3 regions of the Microbispora sp. ATCC PTA-5024 genome follow, and region 1 is predicted to be linked to each of the others. Evidence: predicted binding sites of a transcription regulator. Region 1 holds the regulator's gene; each other region holds the start of a gene.
The links. Region 1 encodes HrcA, which represses chaperone genes, less so after heat shock. Its sites were predicted from a motif close to TTGGCACTCTCNNNNNGAGAGTGCCAA; they were not measured.
Positions count from the first base shown of each region.

Region 2: a site for HrcA is predicted at 2,915-2,941, ahead of groES (co-chaperone GroES). Genes of this name have one in related genera too.
Region 3: a site for HrcA is predicted at 1,139-1,165, ahead of MPTA5024_RS44780 (FmdB family zinc ribbon protein). Genes of this name have one in related genera too.

Region 1 is NZ_KI866522.1:2,499,256-2,504,580, reverse strand. It holds gene MPTA5024_RS11370 (DUF3097 domain-containing protein) at 1-17, opposite strand, end outside; gene MPTA5024_RS11365 (hypothetical protein) at 58-741, opposite strand; gene hrcA (heat-inducible transcriptional repressor HrcA) at 901-1,914, shown strand; gene dnaJ (molecular chaperone DnaJ) at 1,915-3,048, shown strand; gene MPTA5024_RS11350 (16S rRNA (uracil(1498)-N(3))-methyltransferase) at 3,094-3,834, shown strand; gene MPTA5024_RS11345 (hypothetical protein) at 3,909-4,571, opposite strand; gene MPTA5024_RS11340 (SigE family RNA polymerase sigma factor) at 4,568-5,047, opposite strand; gene MPTA5024_RS11335 (HIT domain-containing protein) at 5,292-5,325, shown strand, end outside.
Region 2 is NZ_KI866524.1:923,255-928,579, forward strand. It holds gene MPTA5024_RS24710 (sigma-70 family RNA polymerase sigma factor) at 1-505, opposite strand, end outside; gene groL (chaperonin GroEL) at 822-2,444, opposite strand; gene groES (co-chaperone GroES) at 2,514-2,825, opposite strand; gene MPTA5024_RS24725 (class I SAM-dependent methyltransferase) at 3,056-4,255, shown strand; gene MPTA5024_RS24730 (hypothetical protein) at 4,413-5,225, shown strand; gene tsaD (tRNA (adenosine(37)-N6)-threonylcarbamoyltransferase complex transferase subunit TsaD) at 5,238-5,325, opposite strand, start outside.
Region 3 is NZ_KI866527.1:372,818-378,142, forward strand. It holds gene MPTA5024_RS36170 (potassium/proton antiporter) at 1-914, shown strand, start outside; gene MPTA5024_RS44780 (FmdB family zinc ribbon protein) at 1,181-1,543, shown strand; gene MPTA5024_RS36180 (S-methyl-5'-thioadenosine phosphorylase) at 1,654-2,460, shown strand; gene cpaB (Flp pilus assembly protein CpaB) at 2,467-3,060, shown strand; gene MPTA5024_RS36190 (M15 family metallopeptidase) at 3,069-4,379, opposite strand; gene MPTA5024_RS36195 (hypothetical protein) at 4,534-5,325, opposite strand, start outside.

The DNA.
Region 1 (5,325 bases):
ACGTCCCGCCCATACATGCCGGGAACGCTAGCAAATCGGAGGCCGCGCCGCGGGCGGTCAGGCGGCGCCGCGGCGCCGTGCCCCGGCCCGCCGGACGAGCACCACGACGGTGACGACGACGGCCGACAGGAAGCCGACCACGGGCAGCGCCAGGAACGCGACCGCGCCCCCCACGATCTTGCCGGCGTTGGCCGCGAACTGCTTGCCCACGCCGAACCTGACGCCCTCGCCCTCGCAGGTCACCTGGTACGTCGCGGCCTTCGGCACACCGACGTCGAACAGCAGCTCCCACGTCGTGCCGTTCACCGAGACGGTCTGGGACGCAGCGGGCTTGGTCAGCGTGACGGACGGGTCCTGGCCGTCCCCCACCTGGCACTGCACGTTGGTCGGCTGGTCGGCCGCGGCGTAGATCGCCGGCTTGTCGTGCGGGTCGAGCGCGACGCTCACGGTCTGGCCGCTCGCGAACGTCGTGGACGGTGCGGTGTCGTCGATCGTGGAGAAGATCCCGCCCGCGAGGCCGCCGACGCCGGCGACCACCAGGACGACGAACAGCGCCCAGGCCAGGAAGATCCACAGAAGCCGGGGGCGTACGGGACCGGACGCCTGCGGAGGGCCGTACCCGCCGTACGGGCCGTACGACGGCGGGAAAGCGGGGGTGGGCCCGTACTGCTGCCCGGGGGTCGCGTCCCGCGGCAGCCGGACGGTGGCGTCGGCGGGCCCCTGGGGGAAGTTCTCGCTCATGGGCGGAAGCTTCGCGTATGTCACTTGTAGGGGATTTGCAGTCCGCTTGCCCCGGCTGCCCATCGTGTTATCGCACGCTGCGGGGTGGTAGCCGTAGACTTGGCACTCGGGAACACAGAGTGCCAGGCTTTGTGTTTCCCAAGCACAGGAGGTGACACCTTGCTCGACGACCGCAAGCTCGCCGTTCTGCGCGCCATCGTCGAGGACTACGTGTCCACCAACGAGCCGGTGGGCTCCAAGGCCCTCGCCGACAGGCACAACCTCGGCGTCTCGCCCGCCACCATCCGCAACGACATGGCGGCGCTGGAGGAGCAGGGGTACATCGCCCAGCCCCACACCAGCGCGGGCCGGGTGCCGACCGACAAGGGGTACCGCCTGTTCGTCGACCGGCTCTCCCAGATCAAGCCGATGTCGGGCGCGGAGCGGCGGGCGATCGAGACCTTCCTGGCCGGGGCCGTGGATCTCGACGAGATCGTCATGCGGACCGTGCGGCTGCTCGCGCAGCTCACCCGCCAGGTCGCGGTCGTGCAGTACCCCTCGCTGACCAGGTCGTCGGTGCGCCACGTGGAGATCGTCCCGCTGGCGGCCCGCCGGGTGATGCTCGTGCTGATCACCAACACCGGCCGGGTCGAGCAGCGCGTCGTCGACCTGCCCGAGGAGGTGGGCGACGAGCGCATCGCGAACCTGCGCGGCATCCTCAACGGCTGCCTGGACGGCTGCGGCCTGTCCAGCGTGCCGGAGACCGTGGCCGACGTCCCCGACCGGCTGCCGCCGGAGGACCGGCAGGTGGCCGCGACGATCCTGTCCGTCCTGCTGGAGACGCTCGTCGAGCGGCACGAGGAGAAGATCGTCTTCGGCGGCACGGCCAACCTCGCGGCCGCCGACTTCAGCGTGGGGCTGCGCGACGTGCTCGAGGCGCTGGAGGAGCAGGTCGTGCTCATCCGCCTGCTGGGAGAGACCCACGGCATGTCCGAGCTCACCGTAAGGATCGGCTCGGAGAACCCCTACAGCGGCCTCCGCGGCACGTCCATCGTCGCCGCGGGGTACGGTTCGGGCGACAAGGAACTGGCCCGGCTCGGAGTGCTGGGCCCGACACGAATGGACTATCCGGTGACGATGGGTGCGGTCCGCGCGGTGGCGCGTTACGTCGGCCAGATCCTGGCGGGGTCATAAGTGTCCAACGACTACTACGCGACTCTCGGCGTGCGTCGCGACGCGAGCCAGGAAGAGATCAAGAAGGCGTACCGCCGCCTCGCCCGGGAGCTGCACCCGGACGTCAACCCCGACCCGGAGACCCAGGAGCGGTTCAAGGAGATCACCCAGGCGTACGAGGTGCTGTCCGACGCGAGCAAGCGCCGGATGTACGACCTCGGGGCCGACCCCTTCGGCGGCGGCGCGGGCGCCGGGGCCGGCGGGTTCGGCGCGGGCTTCCCGTTCAGCGACATCATGGACGCCTTCTTCGGCTCGGCCGGGACGGCCCGCGGCCCGCGCTCCCGCGCGCGGCGGGGGCGCAACGCCACCATCCGGGTCGAGCTCGACCTGTCGGAGGCCGCGTTCGGCACCACGCGGGAGATCGTCGTGGACACCGCCGTCCTGTGCGAGGTCTGCCAGGGTTCCGGGGCCGCCGCCGGCACCCACCCCGACACCTGCGACATGTGCCACGGCCGCGGCGAGGTCTCCCAGGTCACCCGCTCGTTCCTCGGCCAGGTCATGACCTCCCGGCCGTGCCCCCAGTGCGGCGGGTACGGCAGCGTCATCCGCCACCCCTGCATGGAGTGCTCCGGCGAGGGCCGGGTCAGGACCCGCCGCACGATCAAGGTGCGGATCCCGGCCGGAGTCGAGGACGGCACCCACATCCAGCTCGCGGGCGAGGGCGAGATCGGCCCCGGCGGCGGCCCTCCGGGGGACCTGTTCCTCGAGATCGTCGAGCGGCCCCACGCGATCTTCGAGCGGCGCGGCGACGACCTCCACTGCACCGTGCACATCCCGATGACGGCGGCCGCCCTGGGCACCTCGATCTCGATCGAGACGCTCGACGGGCCCGAGGACATCGACGTGCGCCCGGGCACGCAGGCCGGCCAGGTCATCCCCCTGTACGGCAAGGGCGTCCAGCGCCTCAACGAGAACGGCCGGGGCGACCTGCTCATCCACGTGAACGTCGAGACGCCGACCAAGCTCGACCCGCCGCAGGAGGAGCTGCTCAAGGAGCTCGCCAAGCTGCGCGGGGAGGAGCGCCCGCCCGGGAAGTTCTCCCCCGGCCAGCAGGGCTTCTTCTCGCGGCTCCGCGACGCCTTCAACGGCCGCTGACCCACGCGCGGGCCCCGGGCCGGCGGGCCCGGGTGAGGAGAAGTCATGAGCGTTCCCGTGTTCCTGGCCGGCGCGGCCGCCCTCGCGGCCGATCCGGTCGTCCTCGACGGCCCGGAGGGCCGGCACGCGGCGGCCGTCCGGCGGCTGCGGCCCGGCGAGCGCGTCGACCTGACGGACGGCGCGGGCCGGGTCGCCGAGTGCGAGGTGGCGACCGCCGGCAGGGACGCCCTGACGGCCCGGGTGCTGCGCCGCTACGAGGTGGAGGCCCCGCGGCCGCGCCTGGTGGTGGTGCAGGGGCTGCCCAAGGGCGAGCGGGGCGAGCTCGCGGTCGAGATGATGACCGAGGCCGGGGTGGACGTGATCGTCCCGTGGGCCGCGGCGCGCTGCGTGACGCAGTGGAAGGGCGACCGGGCGGCCAAGTCGCTCGCCCGCTGGCGGAGCGCCGCCCGGGAGGCCGCCAAGCAGGCCCGCCGCTTCCACCTGCCGGAGGTGACCGAGCAGGCCGGCACGGCCCGGGTGCGGGAGCTGATCTCCGGCGCCGCGCTCGCCGTCGTCCTGCACGAGGAGGCCGCCGAGCCGCTCAGCGGGCTCACGCCGCCGAAGGCCGGCGAGCCGGGGGACGTCGTCGTCGTGGTCGGCCCCGAGGGCGGGATCGCCGACGACGAGATCGCGGGCTTCCGGGACGCGGGAGCCGTACCGGCCCTGCTGGGGCCGACCGTGCTGCGGACCTCGACCGCGGGCGTCGCAGCCGCGGCCGTGCTTCTGGCCCGCTGCGGCCGCTGGTAGCCCACACCCCGCAGACCGGCAGGGCTCGGCGGGGACGGCGAGGGCGTCGGCGTGACGGTCGCGCCCGGCGGTCTCTAGGACGCAGGCGTGGAGGCCGCGTCGGGCGCCACCGAGTCGCTCGCCGTCGGGGACGGCGAGGGCGTCGGCGTGACGGTCGCGCTCGCCGGAGCCGACGGGGTCGCGGTGGACGTGGGCGGCTGGGACGACGGCGGCGGGGTCTGCGCGGGCGCGCAGGAGGGGCCGTTCGTCGTCTCCGGCTCGACCACCCCGGCGCTCGGGGCGGGCGTGGCGCAGGGGTCGGACCTGCTCGGTGTGGGCTTGGGGCTCGCCCCGGCCCTGTGCGTGGGGGGCGGCGTCGGGTGCTGAGTCCCGTGCGTCGCCCCGGTGGTGGGGACGACGATCTGGTGCGTCGCCCCGGGCGCCGGGGGACGCTGGATCGAGGAGGTGTCGGGCTGCTGGTTGCCGTCGGCTCCCACCTGCGAGATGCCGGTGGACTCGGCCACCTGGGTGCGCAGGTCGGGGACGAGCATGACGACCGTGCCCGCGACCAGGACGGCCCCGGCCACGGAGGCGCCGACGCGCCACCACATCACGTTCCGCAGGCCGCGCAGTCCCCGGTTCTCGATGCGCGTGCGGATGATCTCCAATCCTTCGGGAGACGGCACGACCGAGTCCGCCTCCGCGCGCAAGGCACGGCGCAGCAGGTCGCCGTACTCGTCGTCGGGCGGGAAGGTCATGAGAACTGCTCCAGTGCCATGCGTAGTGCGGCCATGCCGCGGGCCGTGTGACTCTTCACCGCGCCCTTGCTGATCCCCATCGCGTGCGCGATCTCGGCCTCGGACAGGTCGCCGTAGTATCGCAGCACCAGCGCCTCGCGCTGCCGGGTGGGCAGGCTGCGCAGCGCCTCGATGACGGCCGACCGCTCCAGCTCGCCGATGGCGCCGTTCTCGGCGCTCGGCGCGTCCGGCAGCCCCTTCGGCGCGTACTTCTCGACGACCGCGCGATGACGCAGCACCGAACGGGATCGGTTGACGACCGACTGGCGAAGGTAGGCCAGTGCCTTGTCGGTGTCCCTCAGCCTGCGCCAGGCGCCGTGAATGGCGACGAACGCGTCCTGAACGACTTCCTCCGCGCTGGCCACATCGCGCACCAGCAGCACCGCGAGACGCACCAATGACCGATAGTGGGCGCTGTAGAGCGCCGTCACGGCCATGTCGGCATCCCACCCGACGGGCACCGTCCCCAACGACCTGTCGGCCACGAGGGTCTCGGTGGTCACATCAATAGGACGCTCGTCATTCCCGGGGGGTTTACGTTCTTCCGAATCATTAGGGGGCATGACCCAGTGGTGTCCTCGCCCGGCACTAGGGGTGGTTTCTGGTGCAGTGTCGCACACTCACATTAGCCCGCGGGATCTTTACCGTCATCACCGATCGGCAACGGCTAGTCTTTCGCACGTGACCGACTGCCTGTTCTGCAAGATCGTGGCCA
Region 2 (5,325 bases), on a different contig from region 1:
AGACAACCCTGAGGATGAGAAGCTCCCGCTGCGTGTGCGGGAGCCGGGACAGCAGATCCCGCGCGTGCTGCGCCTCGATGTAGCGGACGACCGTCTCCTCCGGCCCCGGGCCCTCGTCCGGCCCGTCCGGGAGGTCCTGGGTCGGCACGGCCGAGCGCACGGAGCTGCGCAGGGCGTCGGCGACCTTGTGGGAGGCGATGCCGAACACGAATGACGCGAACGGCCGTCCCATGTCCCGATAGCGCGGCAGCGCCGACAGCACCGCGATGCACACTTCCTGCGCCACGTCGTCGGCGATGTGGTAGTGACCGGACACCCGTCCGAGCCTGGCCCTGCAGTAGCGCACCACCATCGGGCGCAGATGTCCCAGTAGCGACTCGATCGCGTGGCGATCTCCCTGAACGGCAAGGCTGGTCAGTTCCCTGAGGTCGGACTCGTCCGATCTCGTCGCAAGCCTTACCCCAACTGCGGCGTCGGCGACGCATCCCTCGGTCACGTTACGCATGATGCCCGCCGCGATCGTTCATGTCGTCATGGTTAAAGGCTACGGATTGGTCACATTGACGGCGCGATAACAATGGGTAATCGACCGAGCACAGCAGCGTTGGAACATTCCAACCAAATGCCCTAATCAAGCGATATTTGTCAGGTGTTCTGACTGTGAAAAAGACGAACGGCCCCCGCCTGGCGGCGGGAGCCGTTTTCGCGTCCGGCGACCTCACAGGGGCCGGACGGGGTGGGTGCGGGGCCGGCGGGCCGTCCGGGCGGCCGTGCGGCCTGCGAACGGCCCGTGGCCTCGCACCTCTCCGTTCGGAGCCTCGTCAGTGGCCGTGCCCGTGGCCGTGACCGTGGCCGGCGGCCGCGGGGGCCTCCTCCTCGGGCTTGTCCACGACGAGGGCCTCGGTCGTCAGCAGCATGCCGGCGATCGACGCGGCGTTCTGGACGGCCGAGCGGGTCACCTTCACCGGGTCGATGACGCCCTGGGCCACCAGGTCGCCGTACTCGCCGGTGGCGGCGTTGAGGCCCTCACCGGGGTTCAGCGCGGCGATCTTGGTGGTGACGACGTAGCCCTCGAGGCCGGCGTTCTCGGCGATCCAGCGGGCGGGCTCGATCAGCGACTTGCGCACGATCGAGACGCCGGTGGCCTCGTCGCCCACCAGGCTGAGGTCGTCGAGGGCCTTGGACACGTGGACGAGCGCGGAACCGCCGCCCGACACGATGCCCTCCTCGATCGCGGCGCGGGTCGCCGAGATCGCGTCCTCCAGGCGGTGCTTCTTCTCCTTGAGCTCCACCTCGGTGGCCGCGCCGACGCGCAGCACGCATACGCCGCCCGAGAGCTTCGCGAGGCGCTCCTGGAGCTTCTCGCGGTCCCAGTCGGAGTCGGACTGCTCGATCGCCAGCTTGATCTCGCGGACGCGGTCCTCGATCGCCTGGGCGTCGCCGGCGCCGTCCACGATGGTGGTGGTGTCCTTGTTGACCACGACGCGGCGGGCCGTGCCGAGGACGTCGAGACCGACGTGCTCCAGCTTGAGGCCGACCTCCTCGCTCACCAGCTGGCCGCCGGTGAGGATCGCGATGTCCTGCAGCATCGCCTTACGGCGGTCGCCGAAGCCGGGGGCCTTGACGGCGACGGAGTTGAAGGTGCCGCGGATCTTGTTGGTCACCAGGACGGCCAGGGCCTCGCCCTCGACGTCCTCGGCGATGACCAGCAGCTGCCGCTTGGTCTGGGCGACCTTCTCCAGCAGGGGGAGGAAGTCCGCGATGGAGGAGATCTTGCCCTGGTGGATCAGGACGTACGGCTCCTCCAGCACCGACTCCATGCGCTCGGGGTCCGTCACCATGTAGTGGGACAGGTAGCCCTTGTCGAACTGGAGTCCCTCGGTGAACTCCAGCTCGAGGCCCATGGCGTTGGACTCCTCGACGGTGATAACGCCGTCCTTGCCCACCTTGTCGAACGCCTCGGCGATCAGGCCGCCGATCTTGGCGTCCTGGGCGGAGATCGTGGCGACGTGCGCGATCTCCTTCTTGTCCTCGACCGGACGGGCGACCTCCAGCAGGCGGTCGCTCACGGCCTTGGCGGCGCGGTCGATGCCGCGCTTGAGCGACAGCGGCTGGGCACCCGCGGCGACGTTGCGCAGACCCTCCCGGACCATGGCCTGGGCCAGGACCGTCGCGGTGGTGGTGCCGTCGCCCGCGATGTCATTGGTCTTGGTGGCGACCTCCTTGGCGAGCTGGGCGCCGAGGTTCTCGTACGGCTTGTCCAGCTCGACCTCACGGGCGATGGTCACACCGTCGTTCGTGATGGTCGGCGCGCCGAACTTCTTGTCGATGACGACGTTGCGGCCACGCGGGCCGAGGGTCACCTTGACGGCGTCGGCGAGGGCGTTCACGCCGCGCTCGAGGGCGCGCCGCGCGTCCTCCTCGAACTCCAGGATCTTCGGCATTCAAGTCTCCTTTTGAGAGCACGGAGCCCCGGGCGCACATGTCCCGGGGCTCCTCACGCTGTGCGCGGCCTACTTCTCGATGATGGCGAGCACGTCGCGCGCCGAGAGCACCAGGTACTCCTCGCCGCCGTACTTGACCTCGGTGCCGCCGTACTTGCTGTAGAGGACGACGTCGCCCTCCTTGACGTCGAGCGGGATGCGCTTCTCGCCGTCCTCGTCCCAGTTGCCCGGGCCCACGGCCAGCACGCGGCCCTCCTGGGGCTTCTCCTTGGCGGTGTCCGGGATGACCAGGCCGGAGGCGGTGGTCTGCTCGGCCTCAAGCGGCTGGACCACGATGCGGTCGCCGAGCGGCTTAACGGGAACCTTAGTGGCGGTCGTCACGATCGGACCTCCCCTTCAGATTGCGATGAATGAGCTGAAGAGGCGACCAGCGGCCTGCCGTCGCGGGTGTCAGACCTGTCTCGTCGCTGTTGGCACTCTCAGCGGGAGAGTGCCAACACGAAACAGTATGCAAGTGGCGCGTGACAGTCAACACGAACCGGCAGCGCAGGTCAGGTGCATCCGGAGGCCGACGGCGCGCCGCCCGCGGTGAGGCGGTAGCGTCGGGGGCCGTGGACCTGGAGGCGTTTCGCGCACTGCTCGAACCCGAGGGGCGCGTGGCGCTGGCCGAGGCCGTGGAGATCCTGGCGACCGGCGCCGGCCCCGTGGCTGCGGCGACCGCCCTGCGCCGGTCGCATCCGCTCGCGCTGACCTCGGCCGCCCTCACCCAGGCCGGGCTGCGGCGGCGGGCCGCGGTCAAGTTCGGCCGGGACGCCGAGGTCATGTACTTCACGCCGCACGGGCTCGAACAGGCCACCCGGGCCGAGGTCGCCGCACACCGGGCCACCGGGGTCCTGCGCCGGTTCGGCACGCCCTCGGTCCTGGACGTCTGCTGCGGGGTCGGCGGCGACCTCGTCGCGCTCGCCCGCGCCGGCTGCCCGGTCGACGCGGTCGACCTCGACCCGCTGACGGCGGAGGTCGCCCGCGCCAACGCCGCCGCCCTCGGCCTGTCGGAGCGGGTCCGCGTCCGGACGGCCGACGCCGCGGCGACCGACCCCTCGGCGTACGGGCTGCTGTTCGCCGACCCGGCCAGACGGGGGGCGCGGGGGCGCACGTTCGACCCGATGGCCTACTCCCCCAGCTGGCCGGAGGTCCTCGGCCTGGTGGGCCGGGCGCCCGCGGCCTGCCTGAAGGTCGCCCCCGGCATCCCGTACGAGCTGATCCCCGAAGGCACGGAGGCCGAGTGGGTGTCGTACCGGGGGGAGGTCAAGGAGGCGGCGATCTGGGTCGGCGGGGGCGCGGCCGGGCGGCGGGCCACCCTGCTGCCCTCGGGGGACACGCTCACGGCGTCGGGGGCGGAGGCCGCTGCCGGTCCGGTCGGCCGGTACCTCTACGAGCCCGACGGCGCCGCCGTCCGCGCCCATCTGGTGGCGGAGGTGGCCGAGATCGTGGGCGGGCACCTGCTCGACCCCCGCATCGCGTACGTGACCGGAGACCGGCTCGTGCCCACCGCGTGGGCCTCCTGTCACGAGGTGGAGGAGGTCATGCCGTTCTCGCTCAAACGCCTGCGGGCGGCGCTCAGGGAGCGGCGGGTCGGCACGCTGACCATCAAGAAGAGGGGCTCGGCCGTGGACGTCGAGCGGCTGCGCAGGGACCTGCGCCTGTCGGGCGACGAGGCGGCCGTCGTCGTGCTCACCCGCATCGAGGACCGGCCGTACGCGCTGCTCTGCCGGGACGTCGATCAGGCTGCTGACCTGCGCGGACACGCGTAATCCCGGACAATCCACCGGCAATTACGATCTTTTCCAGTCCCCGCGAACGCGGCCCTGCTCAGGGCCTACAGTTGGGCCCGCGGGCCGTGCCCGCCTGTTCGTTCATCTCCGCGAGATCGGGCCGAACGCGTCGTTCGGCGAGTGAAGGAGCTCTTAGGTGGAGCATTCGGGCCACAACCTCCTCCAGGCGGGCAGCCAGACCGCCATCTCCGACCGGATGCGCGAACTGCTGGCCCGGGCCGCCCAGGACCACGTCTACGAGCAGCGGACCCAGGGGGCCGTCCTCGACGAGATCCGGCAGCGGCTCGAAGGCATGGAATGGCTGCTCCGCGAGGTGCGCGAGCGGGAGCTCGGCGGACTGAGCGGCGCCCTGGAGGCCCTCAACGGCCGGCTCGACGAGATGGCGGTCAAGCCGCCGGTCTGGGCGGAAGGGCTCGCCCGGCACATGGAGCTGCTGCGCGACCACGTGGACGCGGTCGGCGGCCACACCCAGGGGCTGGCCGAGCGGATGACGGAGTTCGCGCAGCGCCTGGCGCAGTTCCAGACGAGCATGGAGGCCGCCGCCGGCCGCTTCACCCGCCTGGACAAGGCCATGGCCGCGCTGGGCGAGCGCACCGAGCGCCTGGAGAGCGCGCTGCTCGACCGGCTCGACGCCGTGGACGAGCGGATCGAGGTGGTGGGCGAGCGCGTGGGCCGCCTGCCGTCCGAGATGCGGATCGCGGAGCTGAACGCCACCGTGGGCGAGGTGAACGCCGAGGTCATGACCGTCACCAGCGCGCTTGCCCCGCTGGTGGAGGCCGTGCGGAACCGGCCCGACCGCGAGCAGATGGCCGAGACGGTGGCGGGCGCCGTGACCCGTGTCGTGGAGCCGGCCCACGGCGACGTCACCCGGCGGCTCGCGGCGCTGGAGGAGACCATGCTCGCCCTCGCCGAGGCCCTCCTGCGCCCCACCCGCTCCCCCGGCGACTGACCAGGCCCGCCGTCAGACGTGGACGGCGGTGATGGGCATCGACGAGTCGGCCGGGATCTCCAGCGAGGACGGCGCCACCCCGGCCGCGACCAGGTCGGAG
Region 3 (5,325 bases), on a different contig from region 1:
TGGCGGTGGGACCGGCGGGGGTGTACGCGCTGCGCCGGGTCGCGCTGCCCGCCTCGGGCCTGTACCCCATCGCCGTGCTCGCGCTCGCGTTCGTGGCCTACAGCGGCGCCGCCCTCCTGCACGGCAGCGGCTTCCTCGCGGTGTACGTCGCTACGCTGGTGCTCGGCAACGCCCGGCTCCCCCACCGGGCCGCGACGCGCGGCTTCGCCGAGGGGGCGGCCTGGCTCGCCCAGATCGGCCTGTTCGTCATGCTCGGCATGCTGGCCACCCTCGCCGAGCTGCCGCAGGTCCTCGTGCCTGCCCTGGTCGCGGGCCTGGTCCTGGTGCTTTTCGCCCGGCCGGTGTCCGTCGTGGTGTCGGCCGTGCTGGTGCGGCTGCTGCGGATCGGCGTCCTGTCGTGGCGCGAGCAGGTGTTCCTGTCGTGGGCCGGGCTCCGCGGGGCCGTGCCGATCGTGCTGGCCACCATCCCCTGGGCCGCCGGGATGCCCGGGGCTAAGGGGCTGTTCAACGACGTCTTTGTCATCGTCGTGGTGTTCACGATCGTCCAGGGGCCGACGCTGCAGTACCTGGCCCGCCTGCTCGGGGTGTCGGCCGAGGGCGAGGCCCGCGACCTGGACGTGGAGTCGGCCCCACTGGAGGAGCTGAACGCCGACCTCCTCCAGGTCCGGATCCCGCCGGGCTCGCTGATGCACGGCGTGGAGATCTTCGAGCTCCGCCTGCCCGCGAACACCATGGTCACCCTCGTCGTACGGAAGGGCCGGTCGTTCGTCCCGACGGACTCGACGCAGCTCATGGCGGAGGACCAGTTGCTGGTAGTGACCACGGCCGCCCAGCGGGAGACGGTCGAGCGCCGCCTGCGGGCCGTGAGCCGGCGCGGCAAGCTGGCCGGCTGGTACGGCGAACGCGGCGCCTGAGCGGCGGTGGTCGGCAAACGTCGTGGTCCGGGGTTTGGCGGAGTCGCTTGTGGCGGTGACGAGGGCGGACCCGGGGTGCTTGGCGGAGCCGCTCGGGGCGGTGACCAGGGCGAAGCCGGGGTGCCGCGGCACGAGTCGCAGGCGGCGCCGAGCGGCCTGCGGGTGCTGGGCCGGGTGGCATAAAGCGGGGTGGAGTGGCGTTTGGGCTCCTAGATTGCCTACCATTAGCAATCGACCCGGTCGAGTGCCAGTCTCAGGAGGAGCGCGTGCCCACCTACCAGTACGCCTGTACCGCTTGCGGGGAGCAGCTGGAGGCCGTTCAGAAGTTCTCTGACGACCCGCTCACGGAGTGCCCGGCCTGCCAGGGCCGTCTCCGCAAGGTCTTCTCCGCCGTCGGCATCGTCTTCAAGGGCTCCGGCTTCTACCGCACCGACAGCCGTTCCTCGGGCTCGTCGACGTCCACCACCTCGTCGAAGCCGTCGAGCGACTCCTCGAAGCCGTCCGGCGACGGGGCGAAGAAGGAGCCGGCCGCGGCGTCCGCCTCCTCGTCCTCCTCGTCCTCCTCGTCTTCGGCGTCGAGCTCGTCCGGTTCGTCGGGCTCGTCCTCGGGTTCGACGGCCGCCGCCTGACGGTCGGGCGCCGGCCTCAACCGGGGAGGCCGGCTGCCGGCTCTTCGTAGTTATCCACAGGCTCCGGCCGGACGGCGTCGTGGACCGCCTGATTCGCTAGGGTCGGCCGCATGGTCAATCGCGCAGAGATCGGGGTCATCGGCGGCTCCGGGTTCTACTCCCTGCTGGAGGACGCCGAGGAGATCGGCGTCTCCACGCCCTACGGACCGCCCAGCGACACGATCACCGTCGGTCGCATCGGCGAGCGGCAGGTGGCCTTCATCCCCCGGCACGGCCGGGGGCACGTCCATCCCCCGCACCGCATCCCCTACCGCGCCAACCTGTGGGCACTGCGCTCGCTCGGCGTCCGCCAGGTGCTCGCGCCGAGCGCCGTCGGCTCGCTCCGGGCCGAGATCGGGCCGGGCGCCCTGGTGGTCCCCGACCAGCTCGTCGACCGCACCGCCGGCCGCGTGCAGACCTACTACGACGCGGGCGGCGCCGTCCACGTGTCGTTCGCCGACCCCTACTGCCCCCTGGGCCGGGCGGCGGCGACCGCCATCGCCCGCGACGCCGACTGGGACCTGGTCGACGGCGGCACCCTCGTCGTGGTCGAGGGCCCCCGGTTCTCCACCCGGGCCGAGTCCCAGTGGTTCCAGTCCGCGGGCTGGTCGATCATCGGCATGACCGGGCATCCCGAGGCCGTCCTCGCCCGCGAGCTGGCCCTGTGCTACACGACGCTGGCCCTGGTCACCGACCACGACGCCGGCGTGGAGGCCGGCGAGGGGGTCACCCACGAGGAGGTCCTGGCGTTCTTCGCGGCCAACGTCGAGCGGATGCGCTCGCTCGTCCGGGACGTCGTCCAGGCCCTGCCCCACGAGCGCACCTGCCCCTGTGGCGACGCCCTCGACGGCATCAAGCTCCCCTTCGAGCTCCCGTAGCCCGTGGTGCCCGCTCCGAGCCGCCTGCTGGCCCGTCACCGCCGCCCGATCGCCGCGATCCTCGCGGGGCTGGCGGTGACGTGCGGCCTGCTCGCCGTCCGGTCCCCCGCCGGGGTGGAGGTCCTCGCCGCCGCCCGCGACCTGGCCGGAGGCAGGCTGTCCTCAGCAGACCTGATGGTCGTGCGACTCCCGGCCGATGCGGTGCCCGACGGCGCCCTCCGTCCGGGGACCGAGGTGGCCGGCCGGGTCGTGACCGGGCCGGTCCGGCGGGGCGAGCCGCTGACCGACGCCCGGCTGCTGGGCCCGGCCGTGCTGGCCGCCGGAGGCCCGGGGATGGTCGCCGCCCCGGTCAGGGTCGCCGATCCCGACGCCGCCAGGTTGCTGTCCCCCGGCGACGTGATCGACGTGCTGGCCGCGTACGAGGGCGAGGGACGGCAGGCGTACCCGGTCGCCCAGCAGGTGCGAGTGCTGACCCGCCCGCCCAGCCGCGCTGACGAGGGCGGAGCGCTGCTCGTGCTGGCCACCACGCCCGTACAGGCAGCCCAGCTGGCCCAGGCCCAGGCACAGGGACGGCTGTCAGTGGCCATCCACCCGCGCTGAGCAGGTCGTCAGAGCTGCGCCCCCAGCTTGGGGTCGTACTCCCAGTGCCACGGCTCGAAGGGGCTGTGATACGACCAGTCCGGGTGGATGAAGCCGAACCGCTTGCTGTTGGCCTCCAGCCAGTTGAACTGCACCGACCGGAAGGCCTGCACGCCCCCGCAGAGGTCGACGGCGAGGCCGAGGCCGTGGTTGCTCCTGCCGGGAACGGCGGCGAAGCCCGGACGCTGGTAATAGACGGCCTGCTGCGCCGAAAGGCTGCGGTAGCTGCTGGAGATGCACATCGGCTGCCCGAAGTGGCTCTTGTAGGCCAGGTTGAGGTCGGCGAAGGCGATCGCGGCGTCCGCGCGCAGCTCTGCGCCCTTCTGCGGCAACGGACACAGGAAGCTCTTGGGCAGCAGGCCGTTCGGATACTGGTCGGCCTCGGTCACCCGAGTCGGGTCACAGGCACCCGGGCCGCGGTTCCCCTGGTTGACGTCCACGCCGAGCTTCGTCAGCGTCCGGGTCAGCGACTTGACCAGCTTGGAAGACTTCGCCCGGAGCAGGTCGATCTGCGCGTCGAGCTGGGCCTCCTCCAGCAGGTTGGCGGCCCGCAGTTCCTGCGCCTCGCCGGCCAGTTGCTGCTGCTGCTGGAGCAGCTTCAGAGCGTCGGACAGCACGATGTTCCGCCCGGCCACGAGGTAGTCCATGTCGCTCATGGCCCGCAGGGTGGTGGCGCCGTCGCCGCCCGTGAGGAACGGGCTGAGCCCGCTCATCGACGGATCCTGATAGAGGGACGACACGAGGTCAGAGAGCGGCTTGCGCATCTTGTTGAGCTGCAGGGTGGCCGTCTGGAGCTGCGTCAGCTTCGTCGCCAGCTCCCGCTGTGACGCGTCGAACTGCTTCTGCCGCGCCTGCAACGCCTTTGTCGCGTCCTCGATGCCCTTGTACGCCTGCTGTGCCTGCCGCCGCAGCTGGGTCAGGGAGACCGGGTCCTTGCCCTTCGCCGCGGCGGCGGATCTCGGCGCTCTCACAACCCGGACCCGCTCGGTCCCCGCCGTCGCAGCCCTGAGGATCCGCGTTCCGGCCGTCGTGACGGTAGGGGTCGTGCCGGCGGATCGGGCCGTCGTGCCGGTTTGGGTCGTGCCGGCGGTGTGGGTCGTATCGGCGGATTGGGTCATGGGGGCGATTTCGGACACCGCGCCGTCGGTCATGGCCGTGCTCGTGACGGTGGTCGCGCTCGTGGCCGTCGCCGCCGCGGCCGTGCCGTACGGCATCGCACCGCTGAGCGAAGTCATCGCCGTGACGACCGCGATCAGGCGCGCTGATCGAGGAGAGGGCACGCTCGACTCCTCCGTTTGCCAACTCGTGACCTGGGTCAGGGACGCACGTTACTACAGGGTTCATCCTGTCCGGGCCCGAGTTGGCATACGCGCTATCTCCCGATCAAGCACCTTTCGGGTATTTCCAGGCCTGATTTCGGTCCTGTCACCGGCCTCACAGCTGCGCCTCGTGGTCCTGGCACAGCTCCCACAGCCACGTGTCCCGCCACTCAGGAGGGCACATCAGCGGCGGCTCCTGCGGGTGCGCCTCCTCCGTCCGAGGCTGCTCCCGCACCCGCCGTCCGGGGGCCGGTCCCAGCGCCGGCGCCTGAATCTGCGGCTGGTCGATCCGGATGAGCCCCTCGTAGATCCGCGCCGGCCCGTACGGCTCGGGCATCGGGGTGGGATCCAGCAGACCCTGCTGTACGGCTCCCGCCTGCTGCTGAGTGGCCCCGGCCTGCTGTCCACCTGTGGACTGCTGCTGAGCGTTGGTCACCTGCTGCTGTGCGGCGCTGGCCTGCTGTCGCGGGTTAGCCACCTGCTGCTGTCCGGCCGTGGATTGCTGCGCGGCACCAACCTGCTGTTGCCCGCTGGCCACCTGCTGCTGAACCGTCCCCGCATGTTGTTGCGCGTTGGCCACCTGCTGCTGTGCGGCCGTGGACTGCTGCGCGGCACCAACCTGCTGTTGTGGGTTGGCCACCTGCGGCTGAGGCTGTTGGGCGAGCCCCGCCTGCTGCTGTGCGAGGCCCACCTGTCGCGACGCGCCCGCCTGCTGGTCCTGTCCCGATATCGCCGGCTGATGTGCGTCCGGCACCTGCCCCTGCCGGGCAGCCCCGGCGTACAGGCTGTTCCGCCCGGCGGTCGGGCCGCTCCCGGAAGCCTGGCCGGCGGACGCGTTCGGCACCTGATCGTGTGCCGCAGGAAGACCGAAGAGCGTCGCGCTCCCCATCCCGCCCTGCCCGGTAGC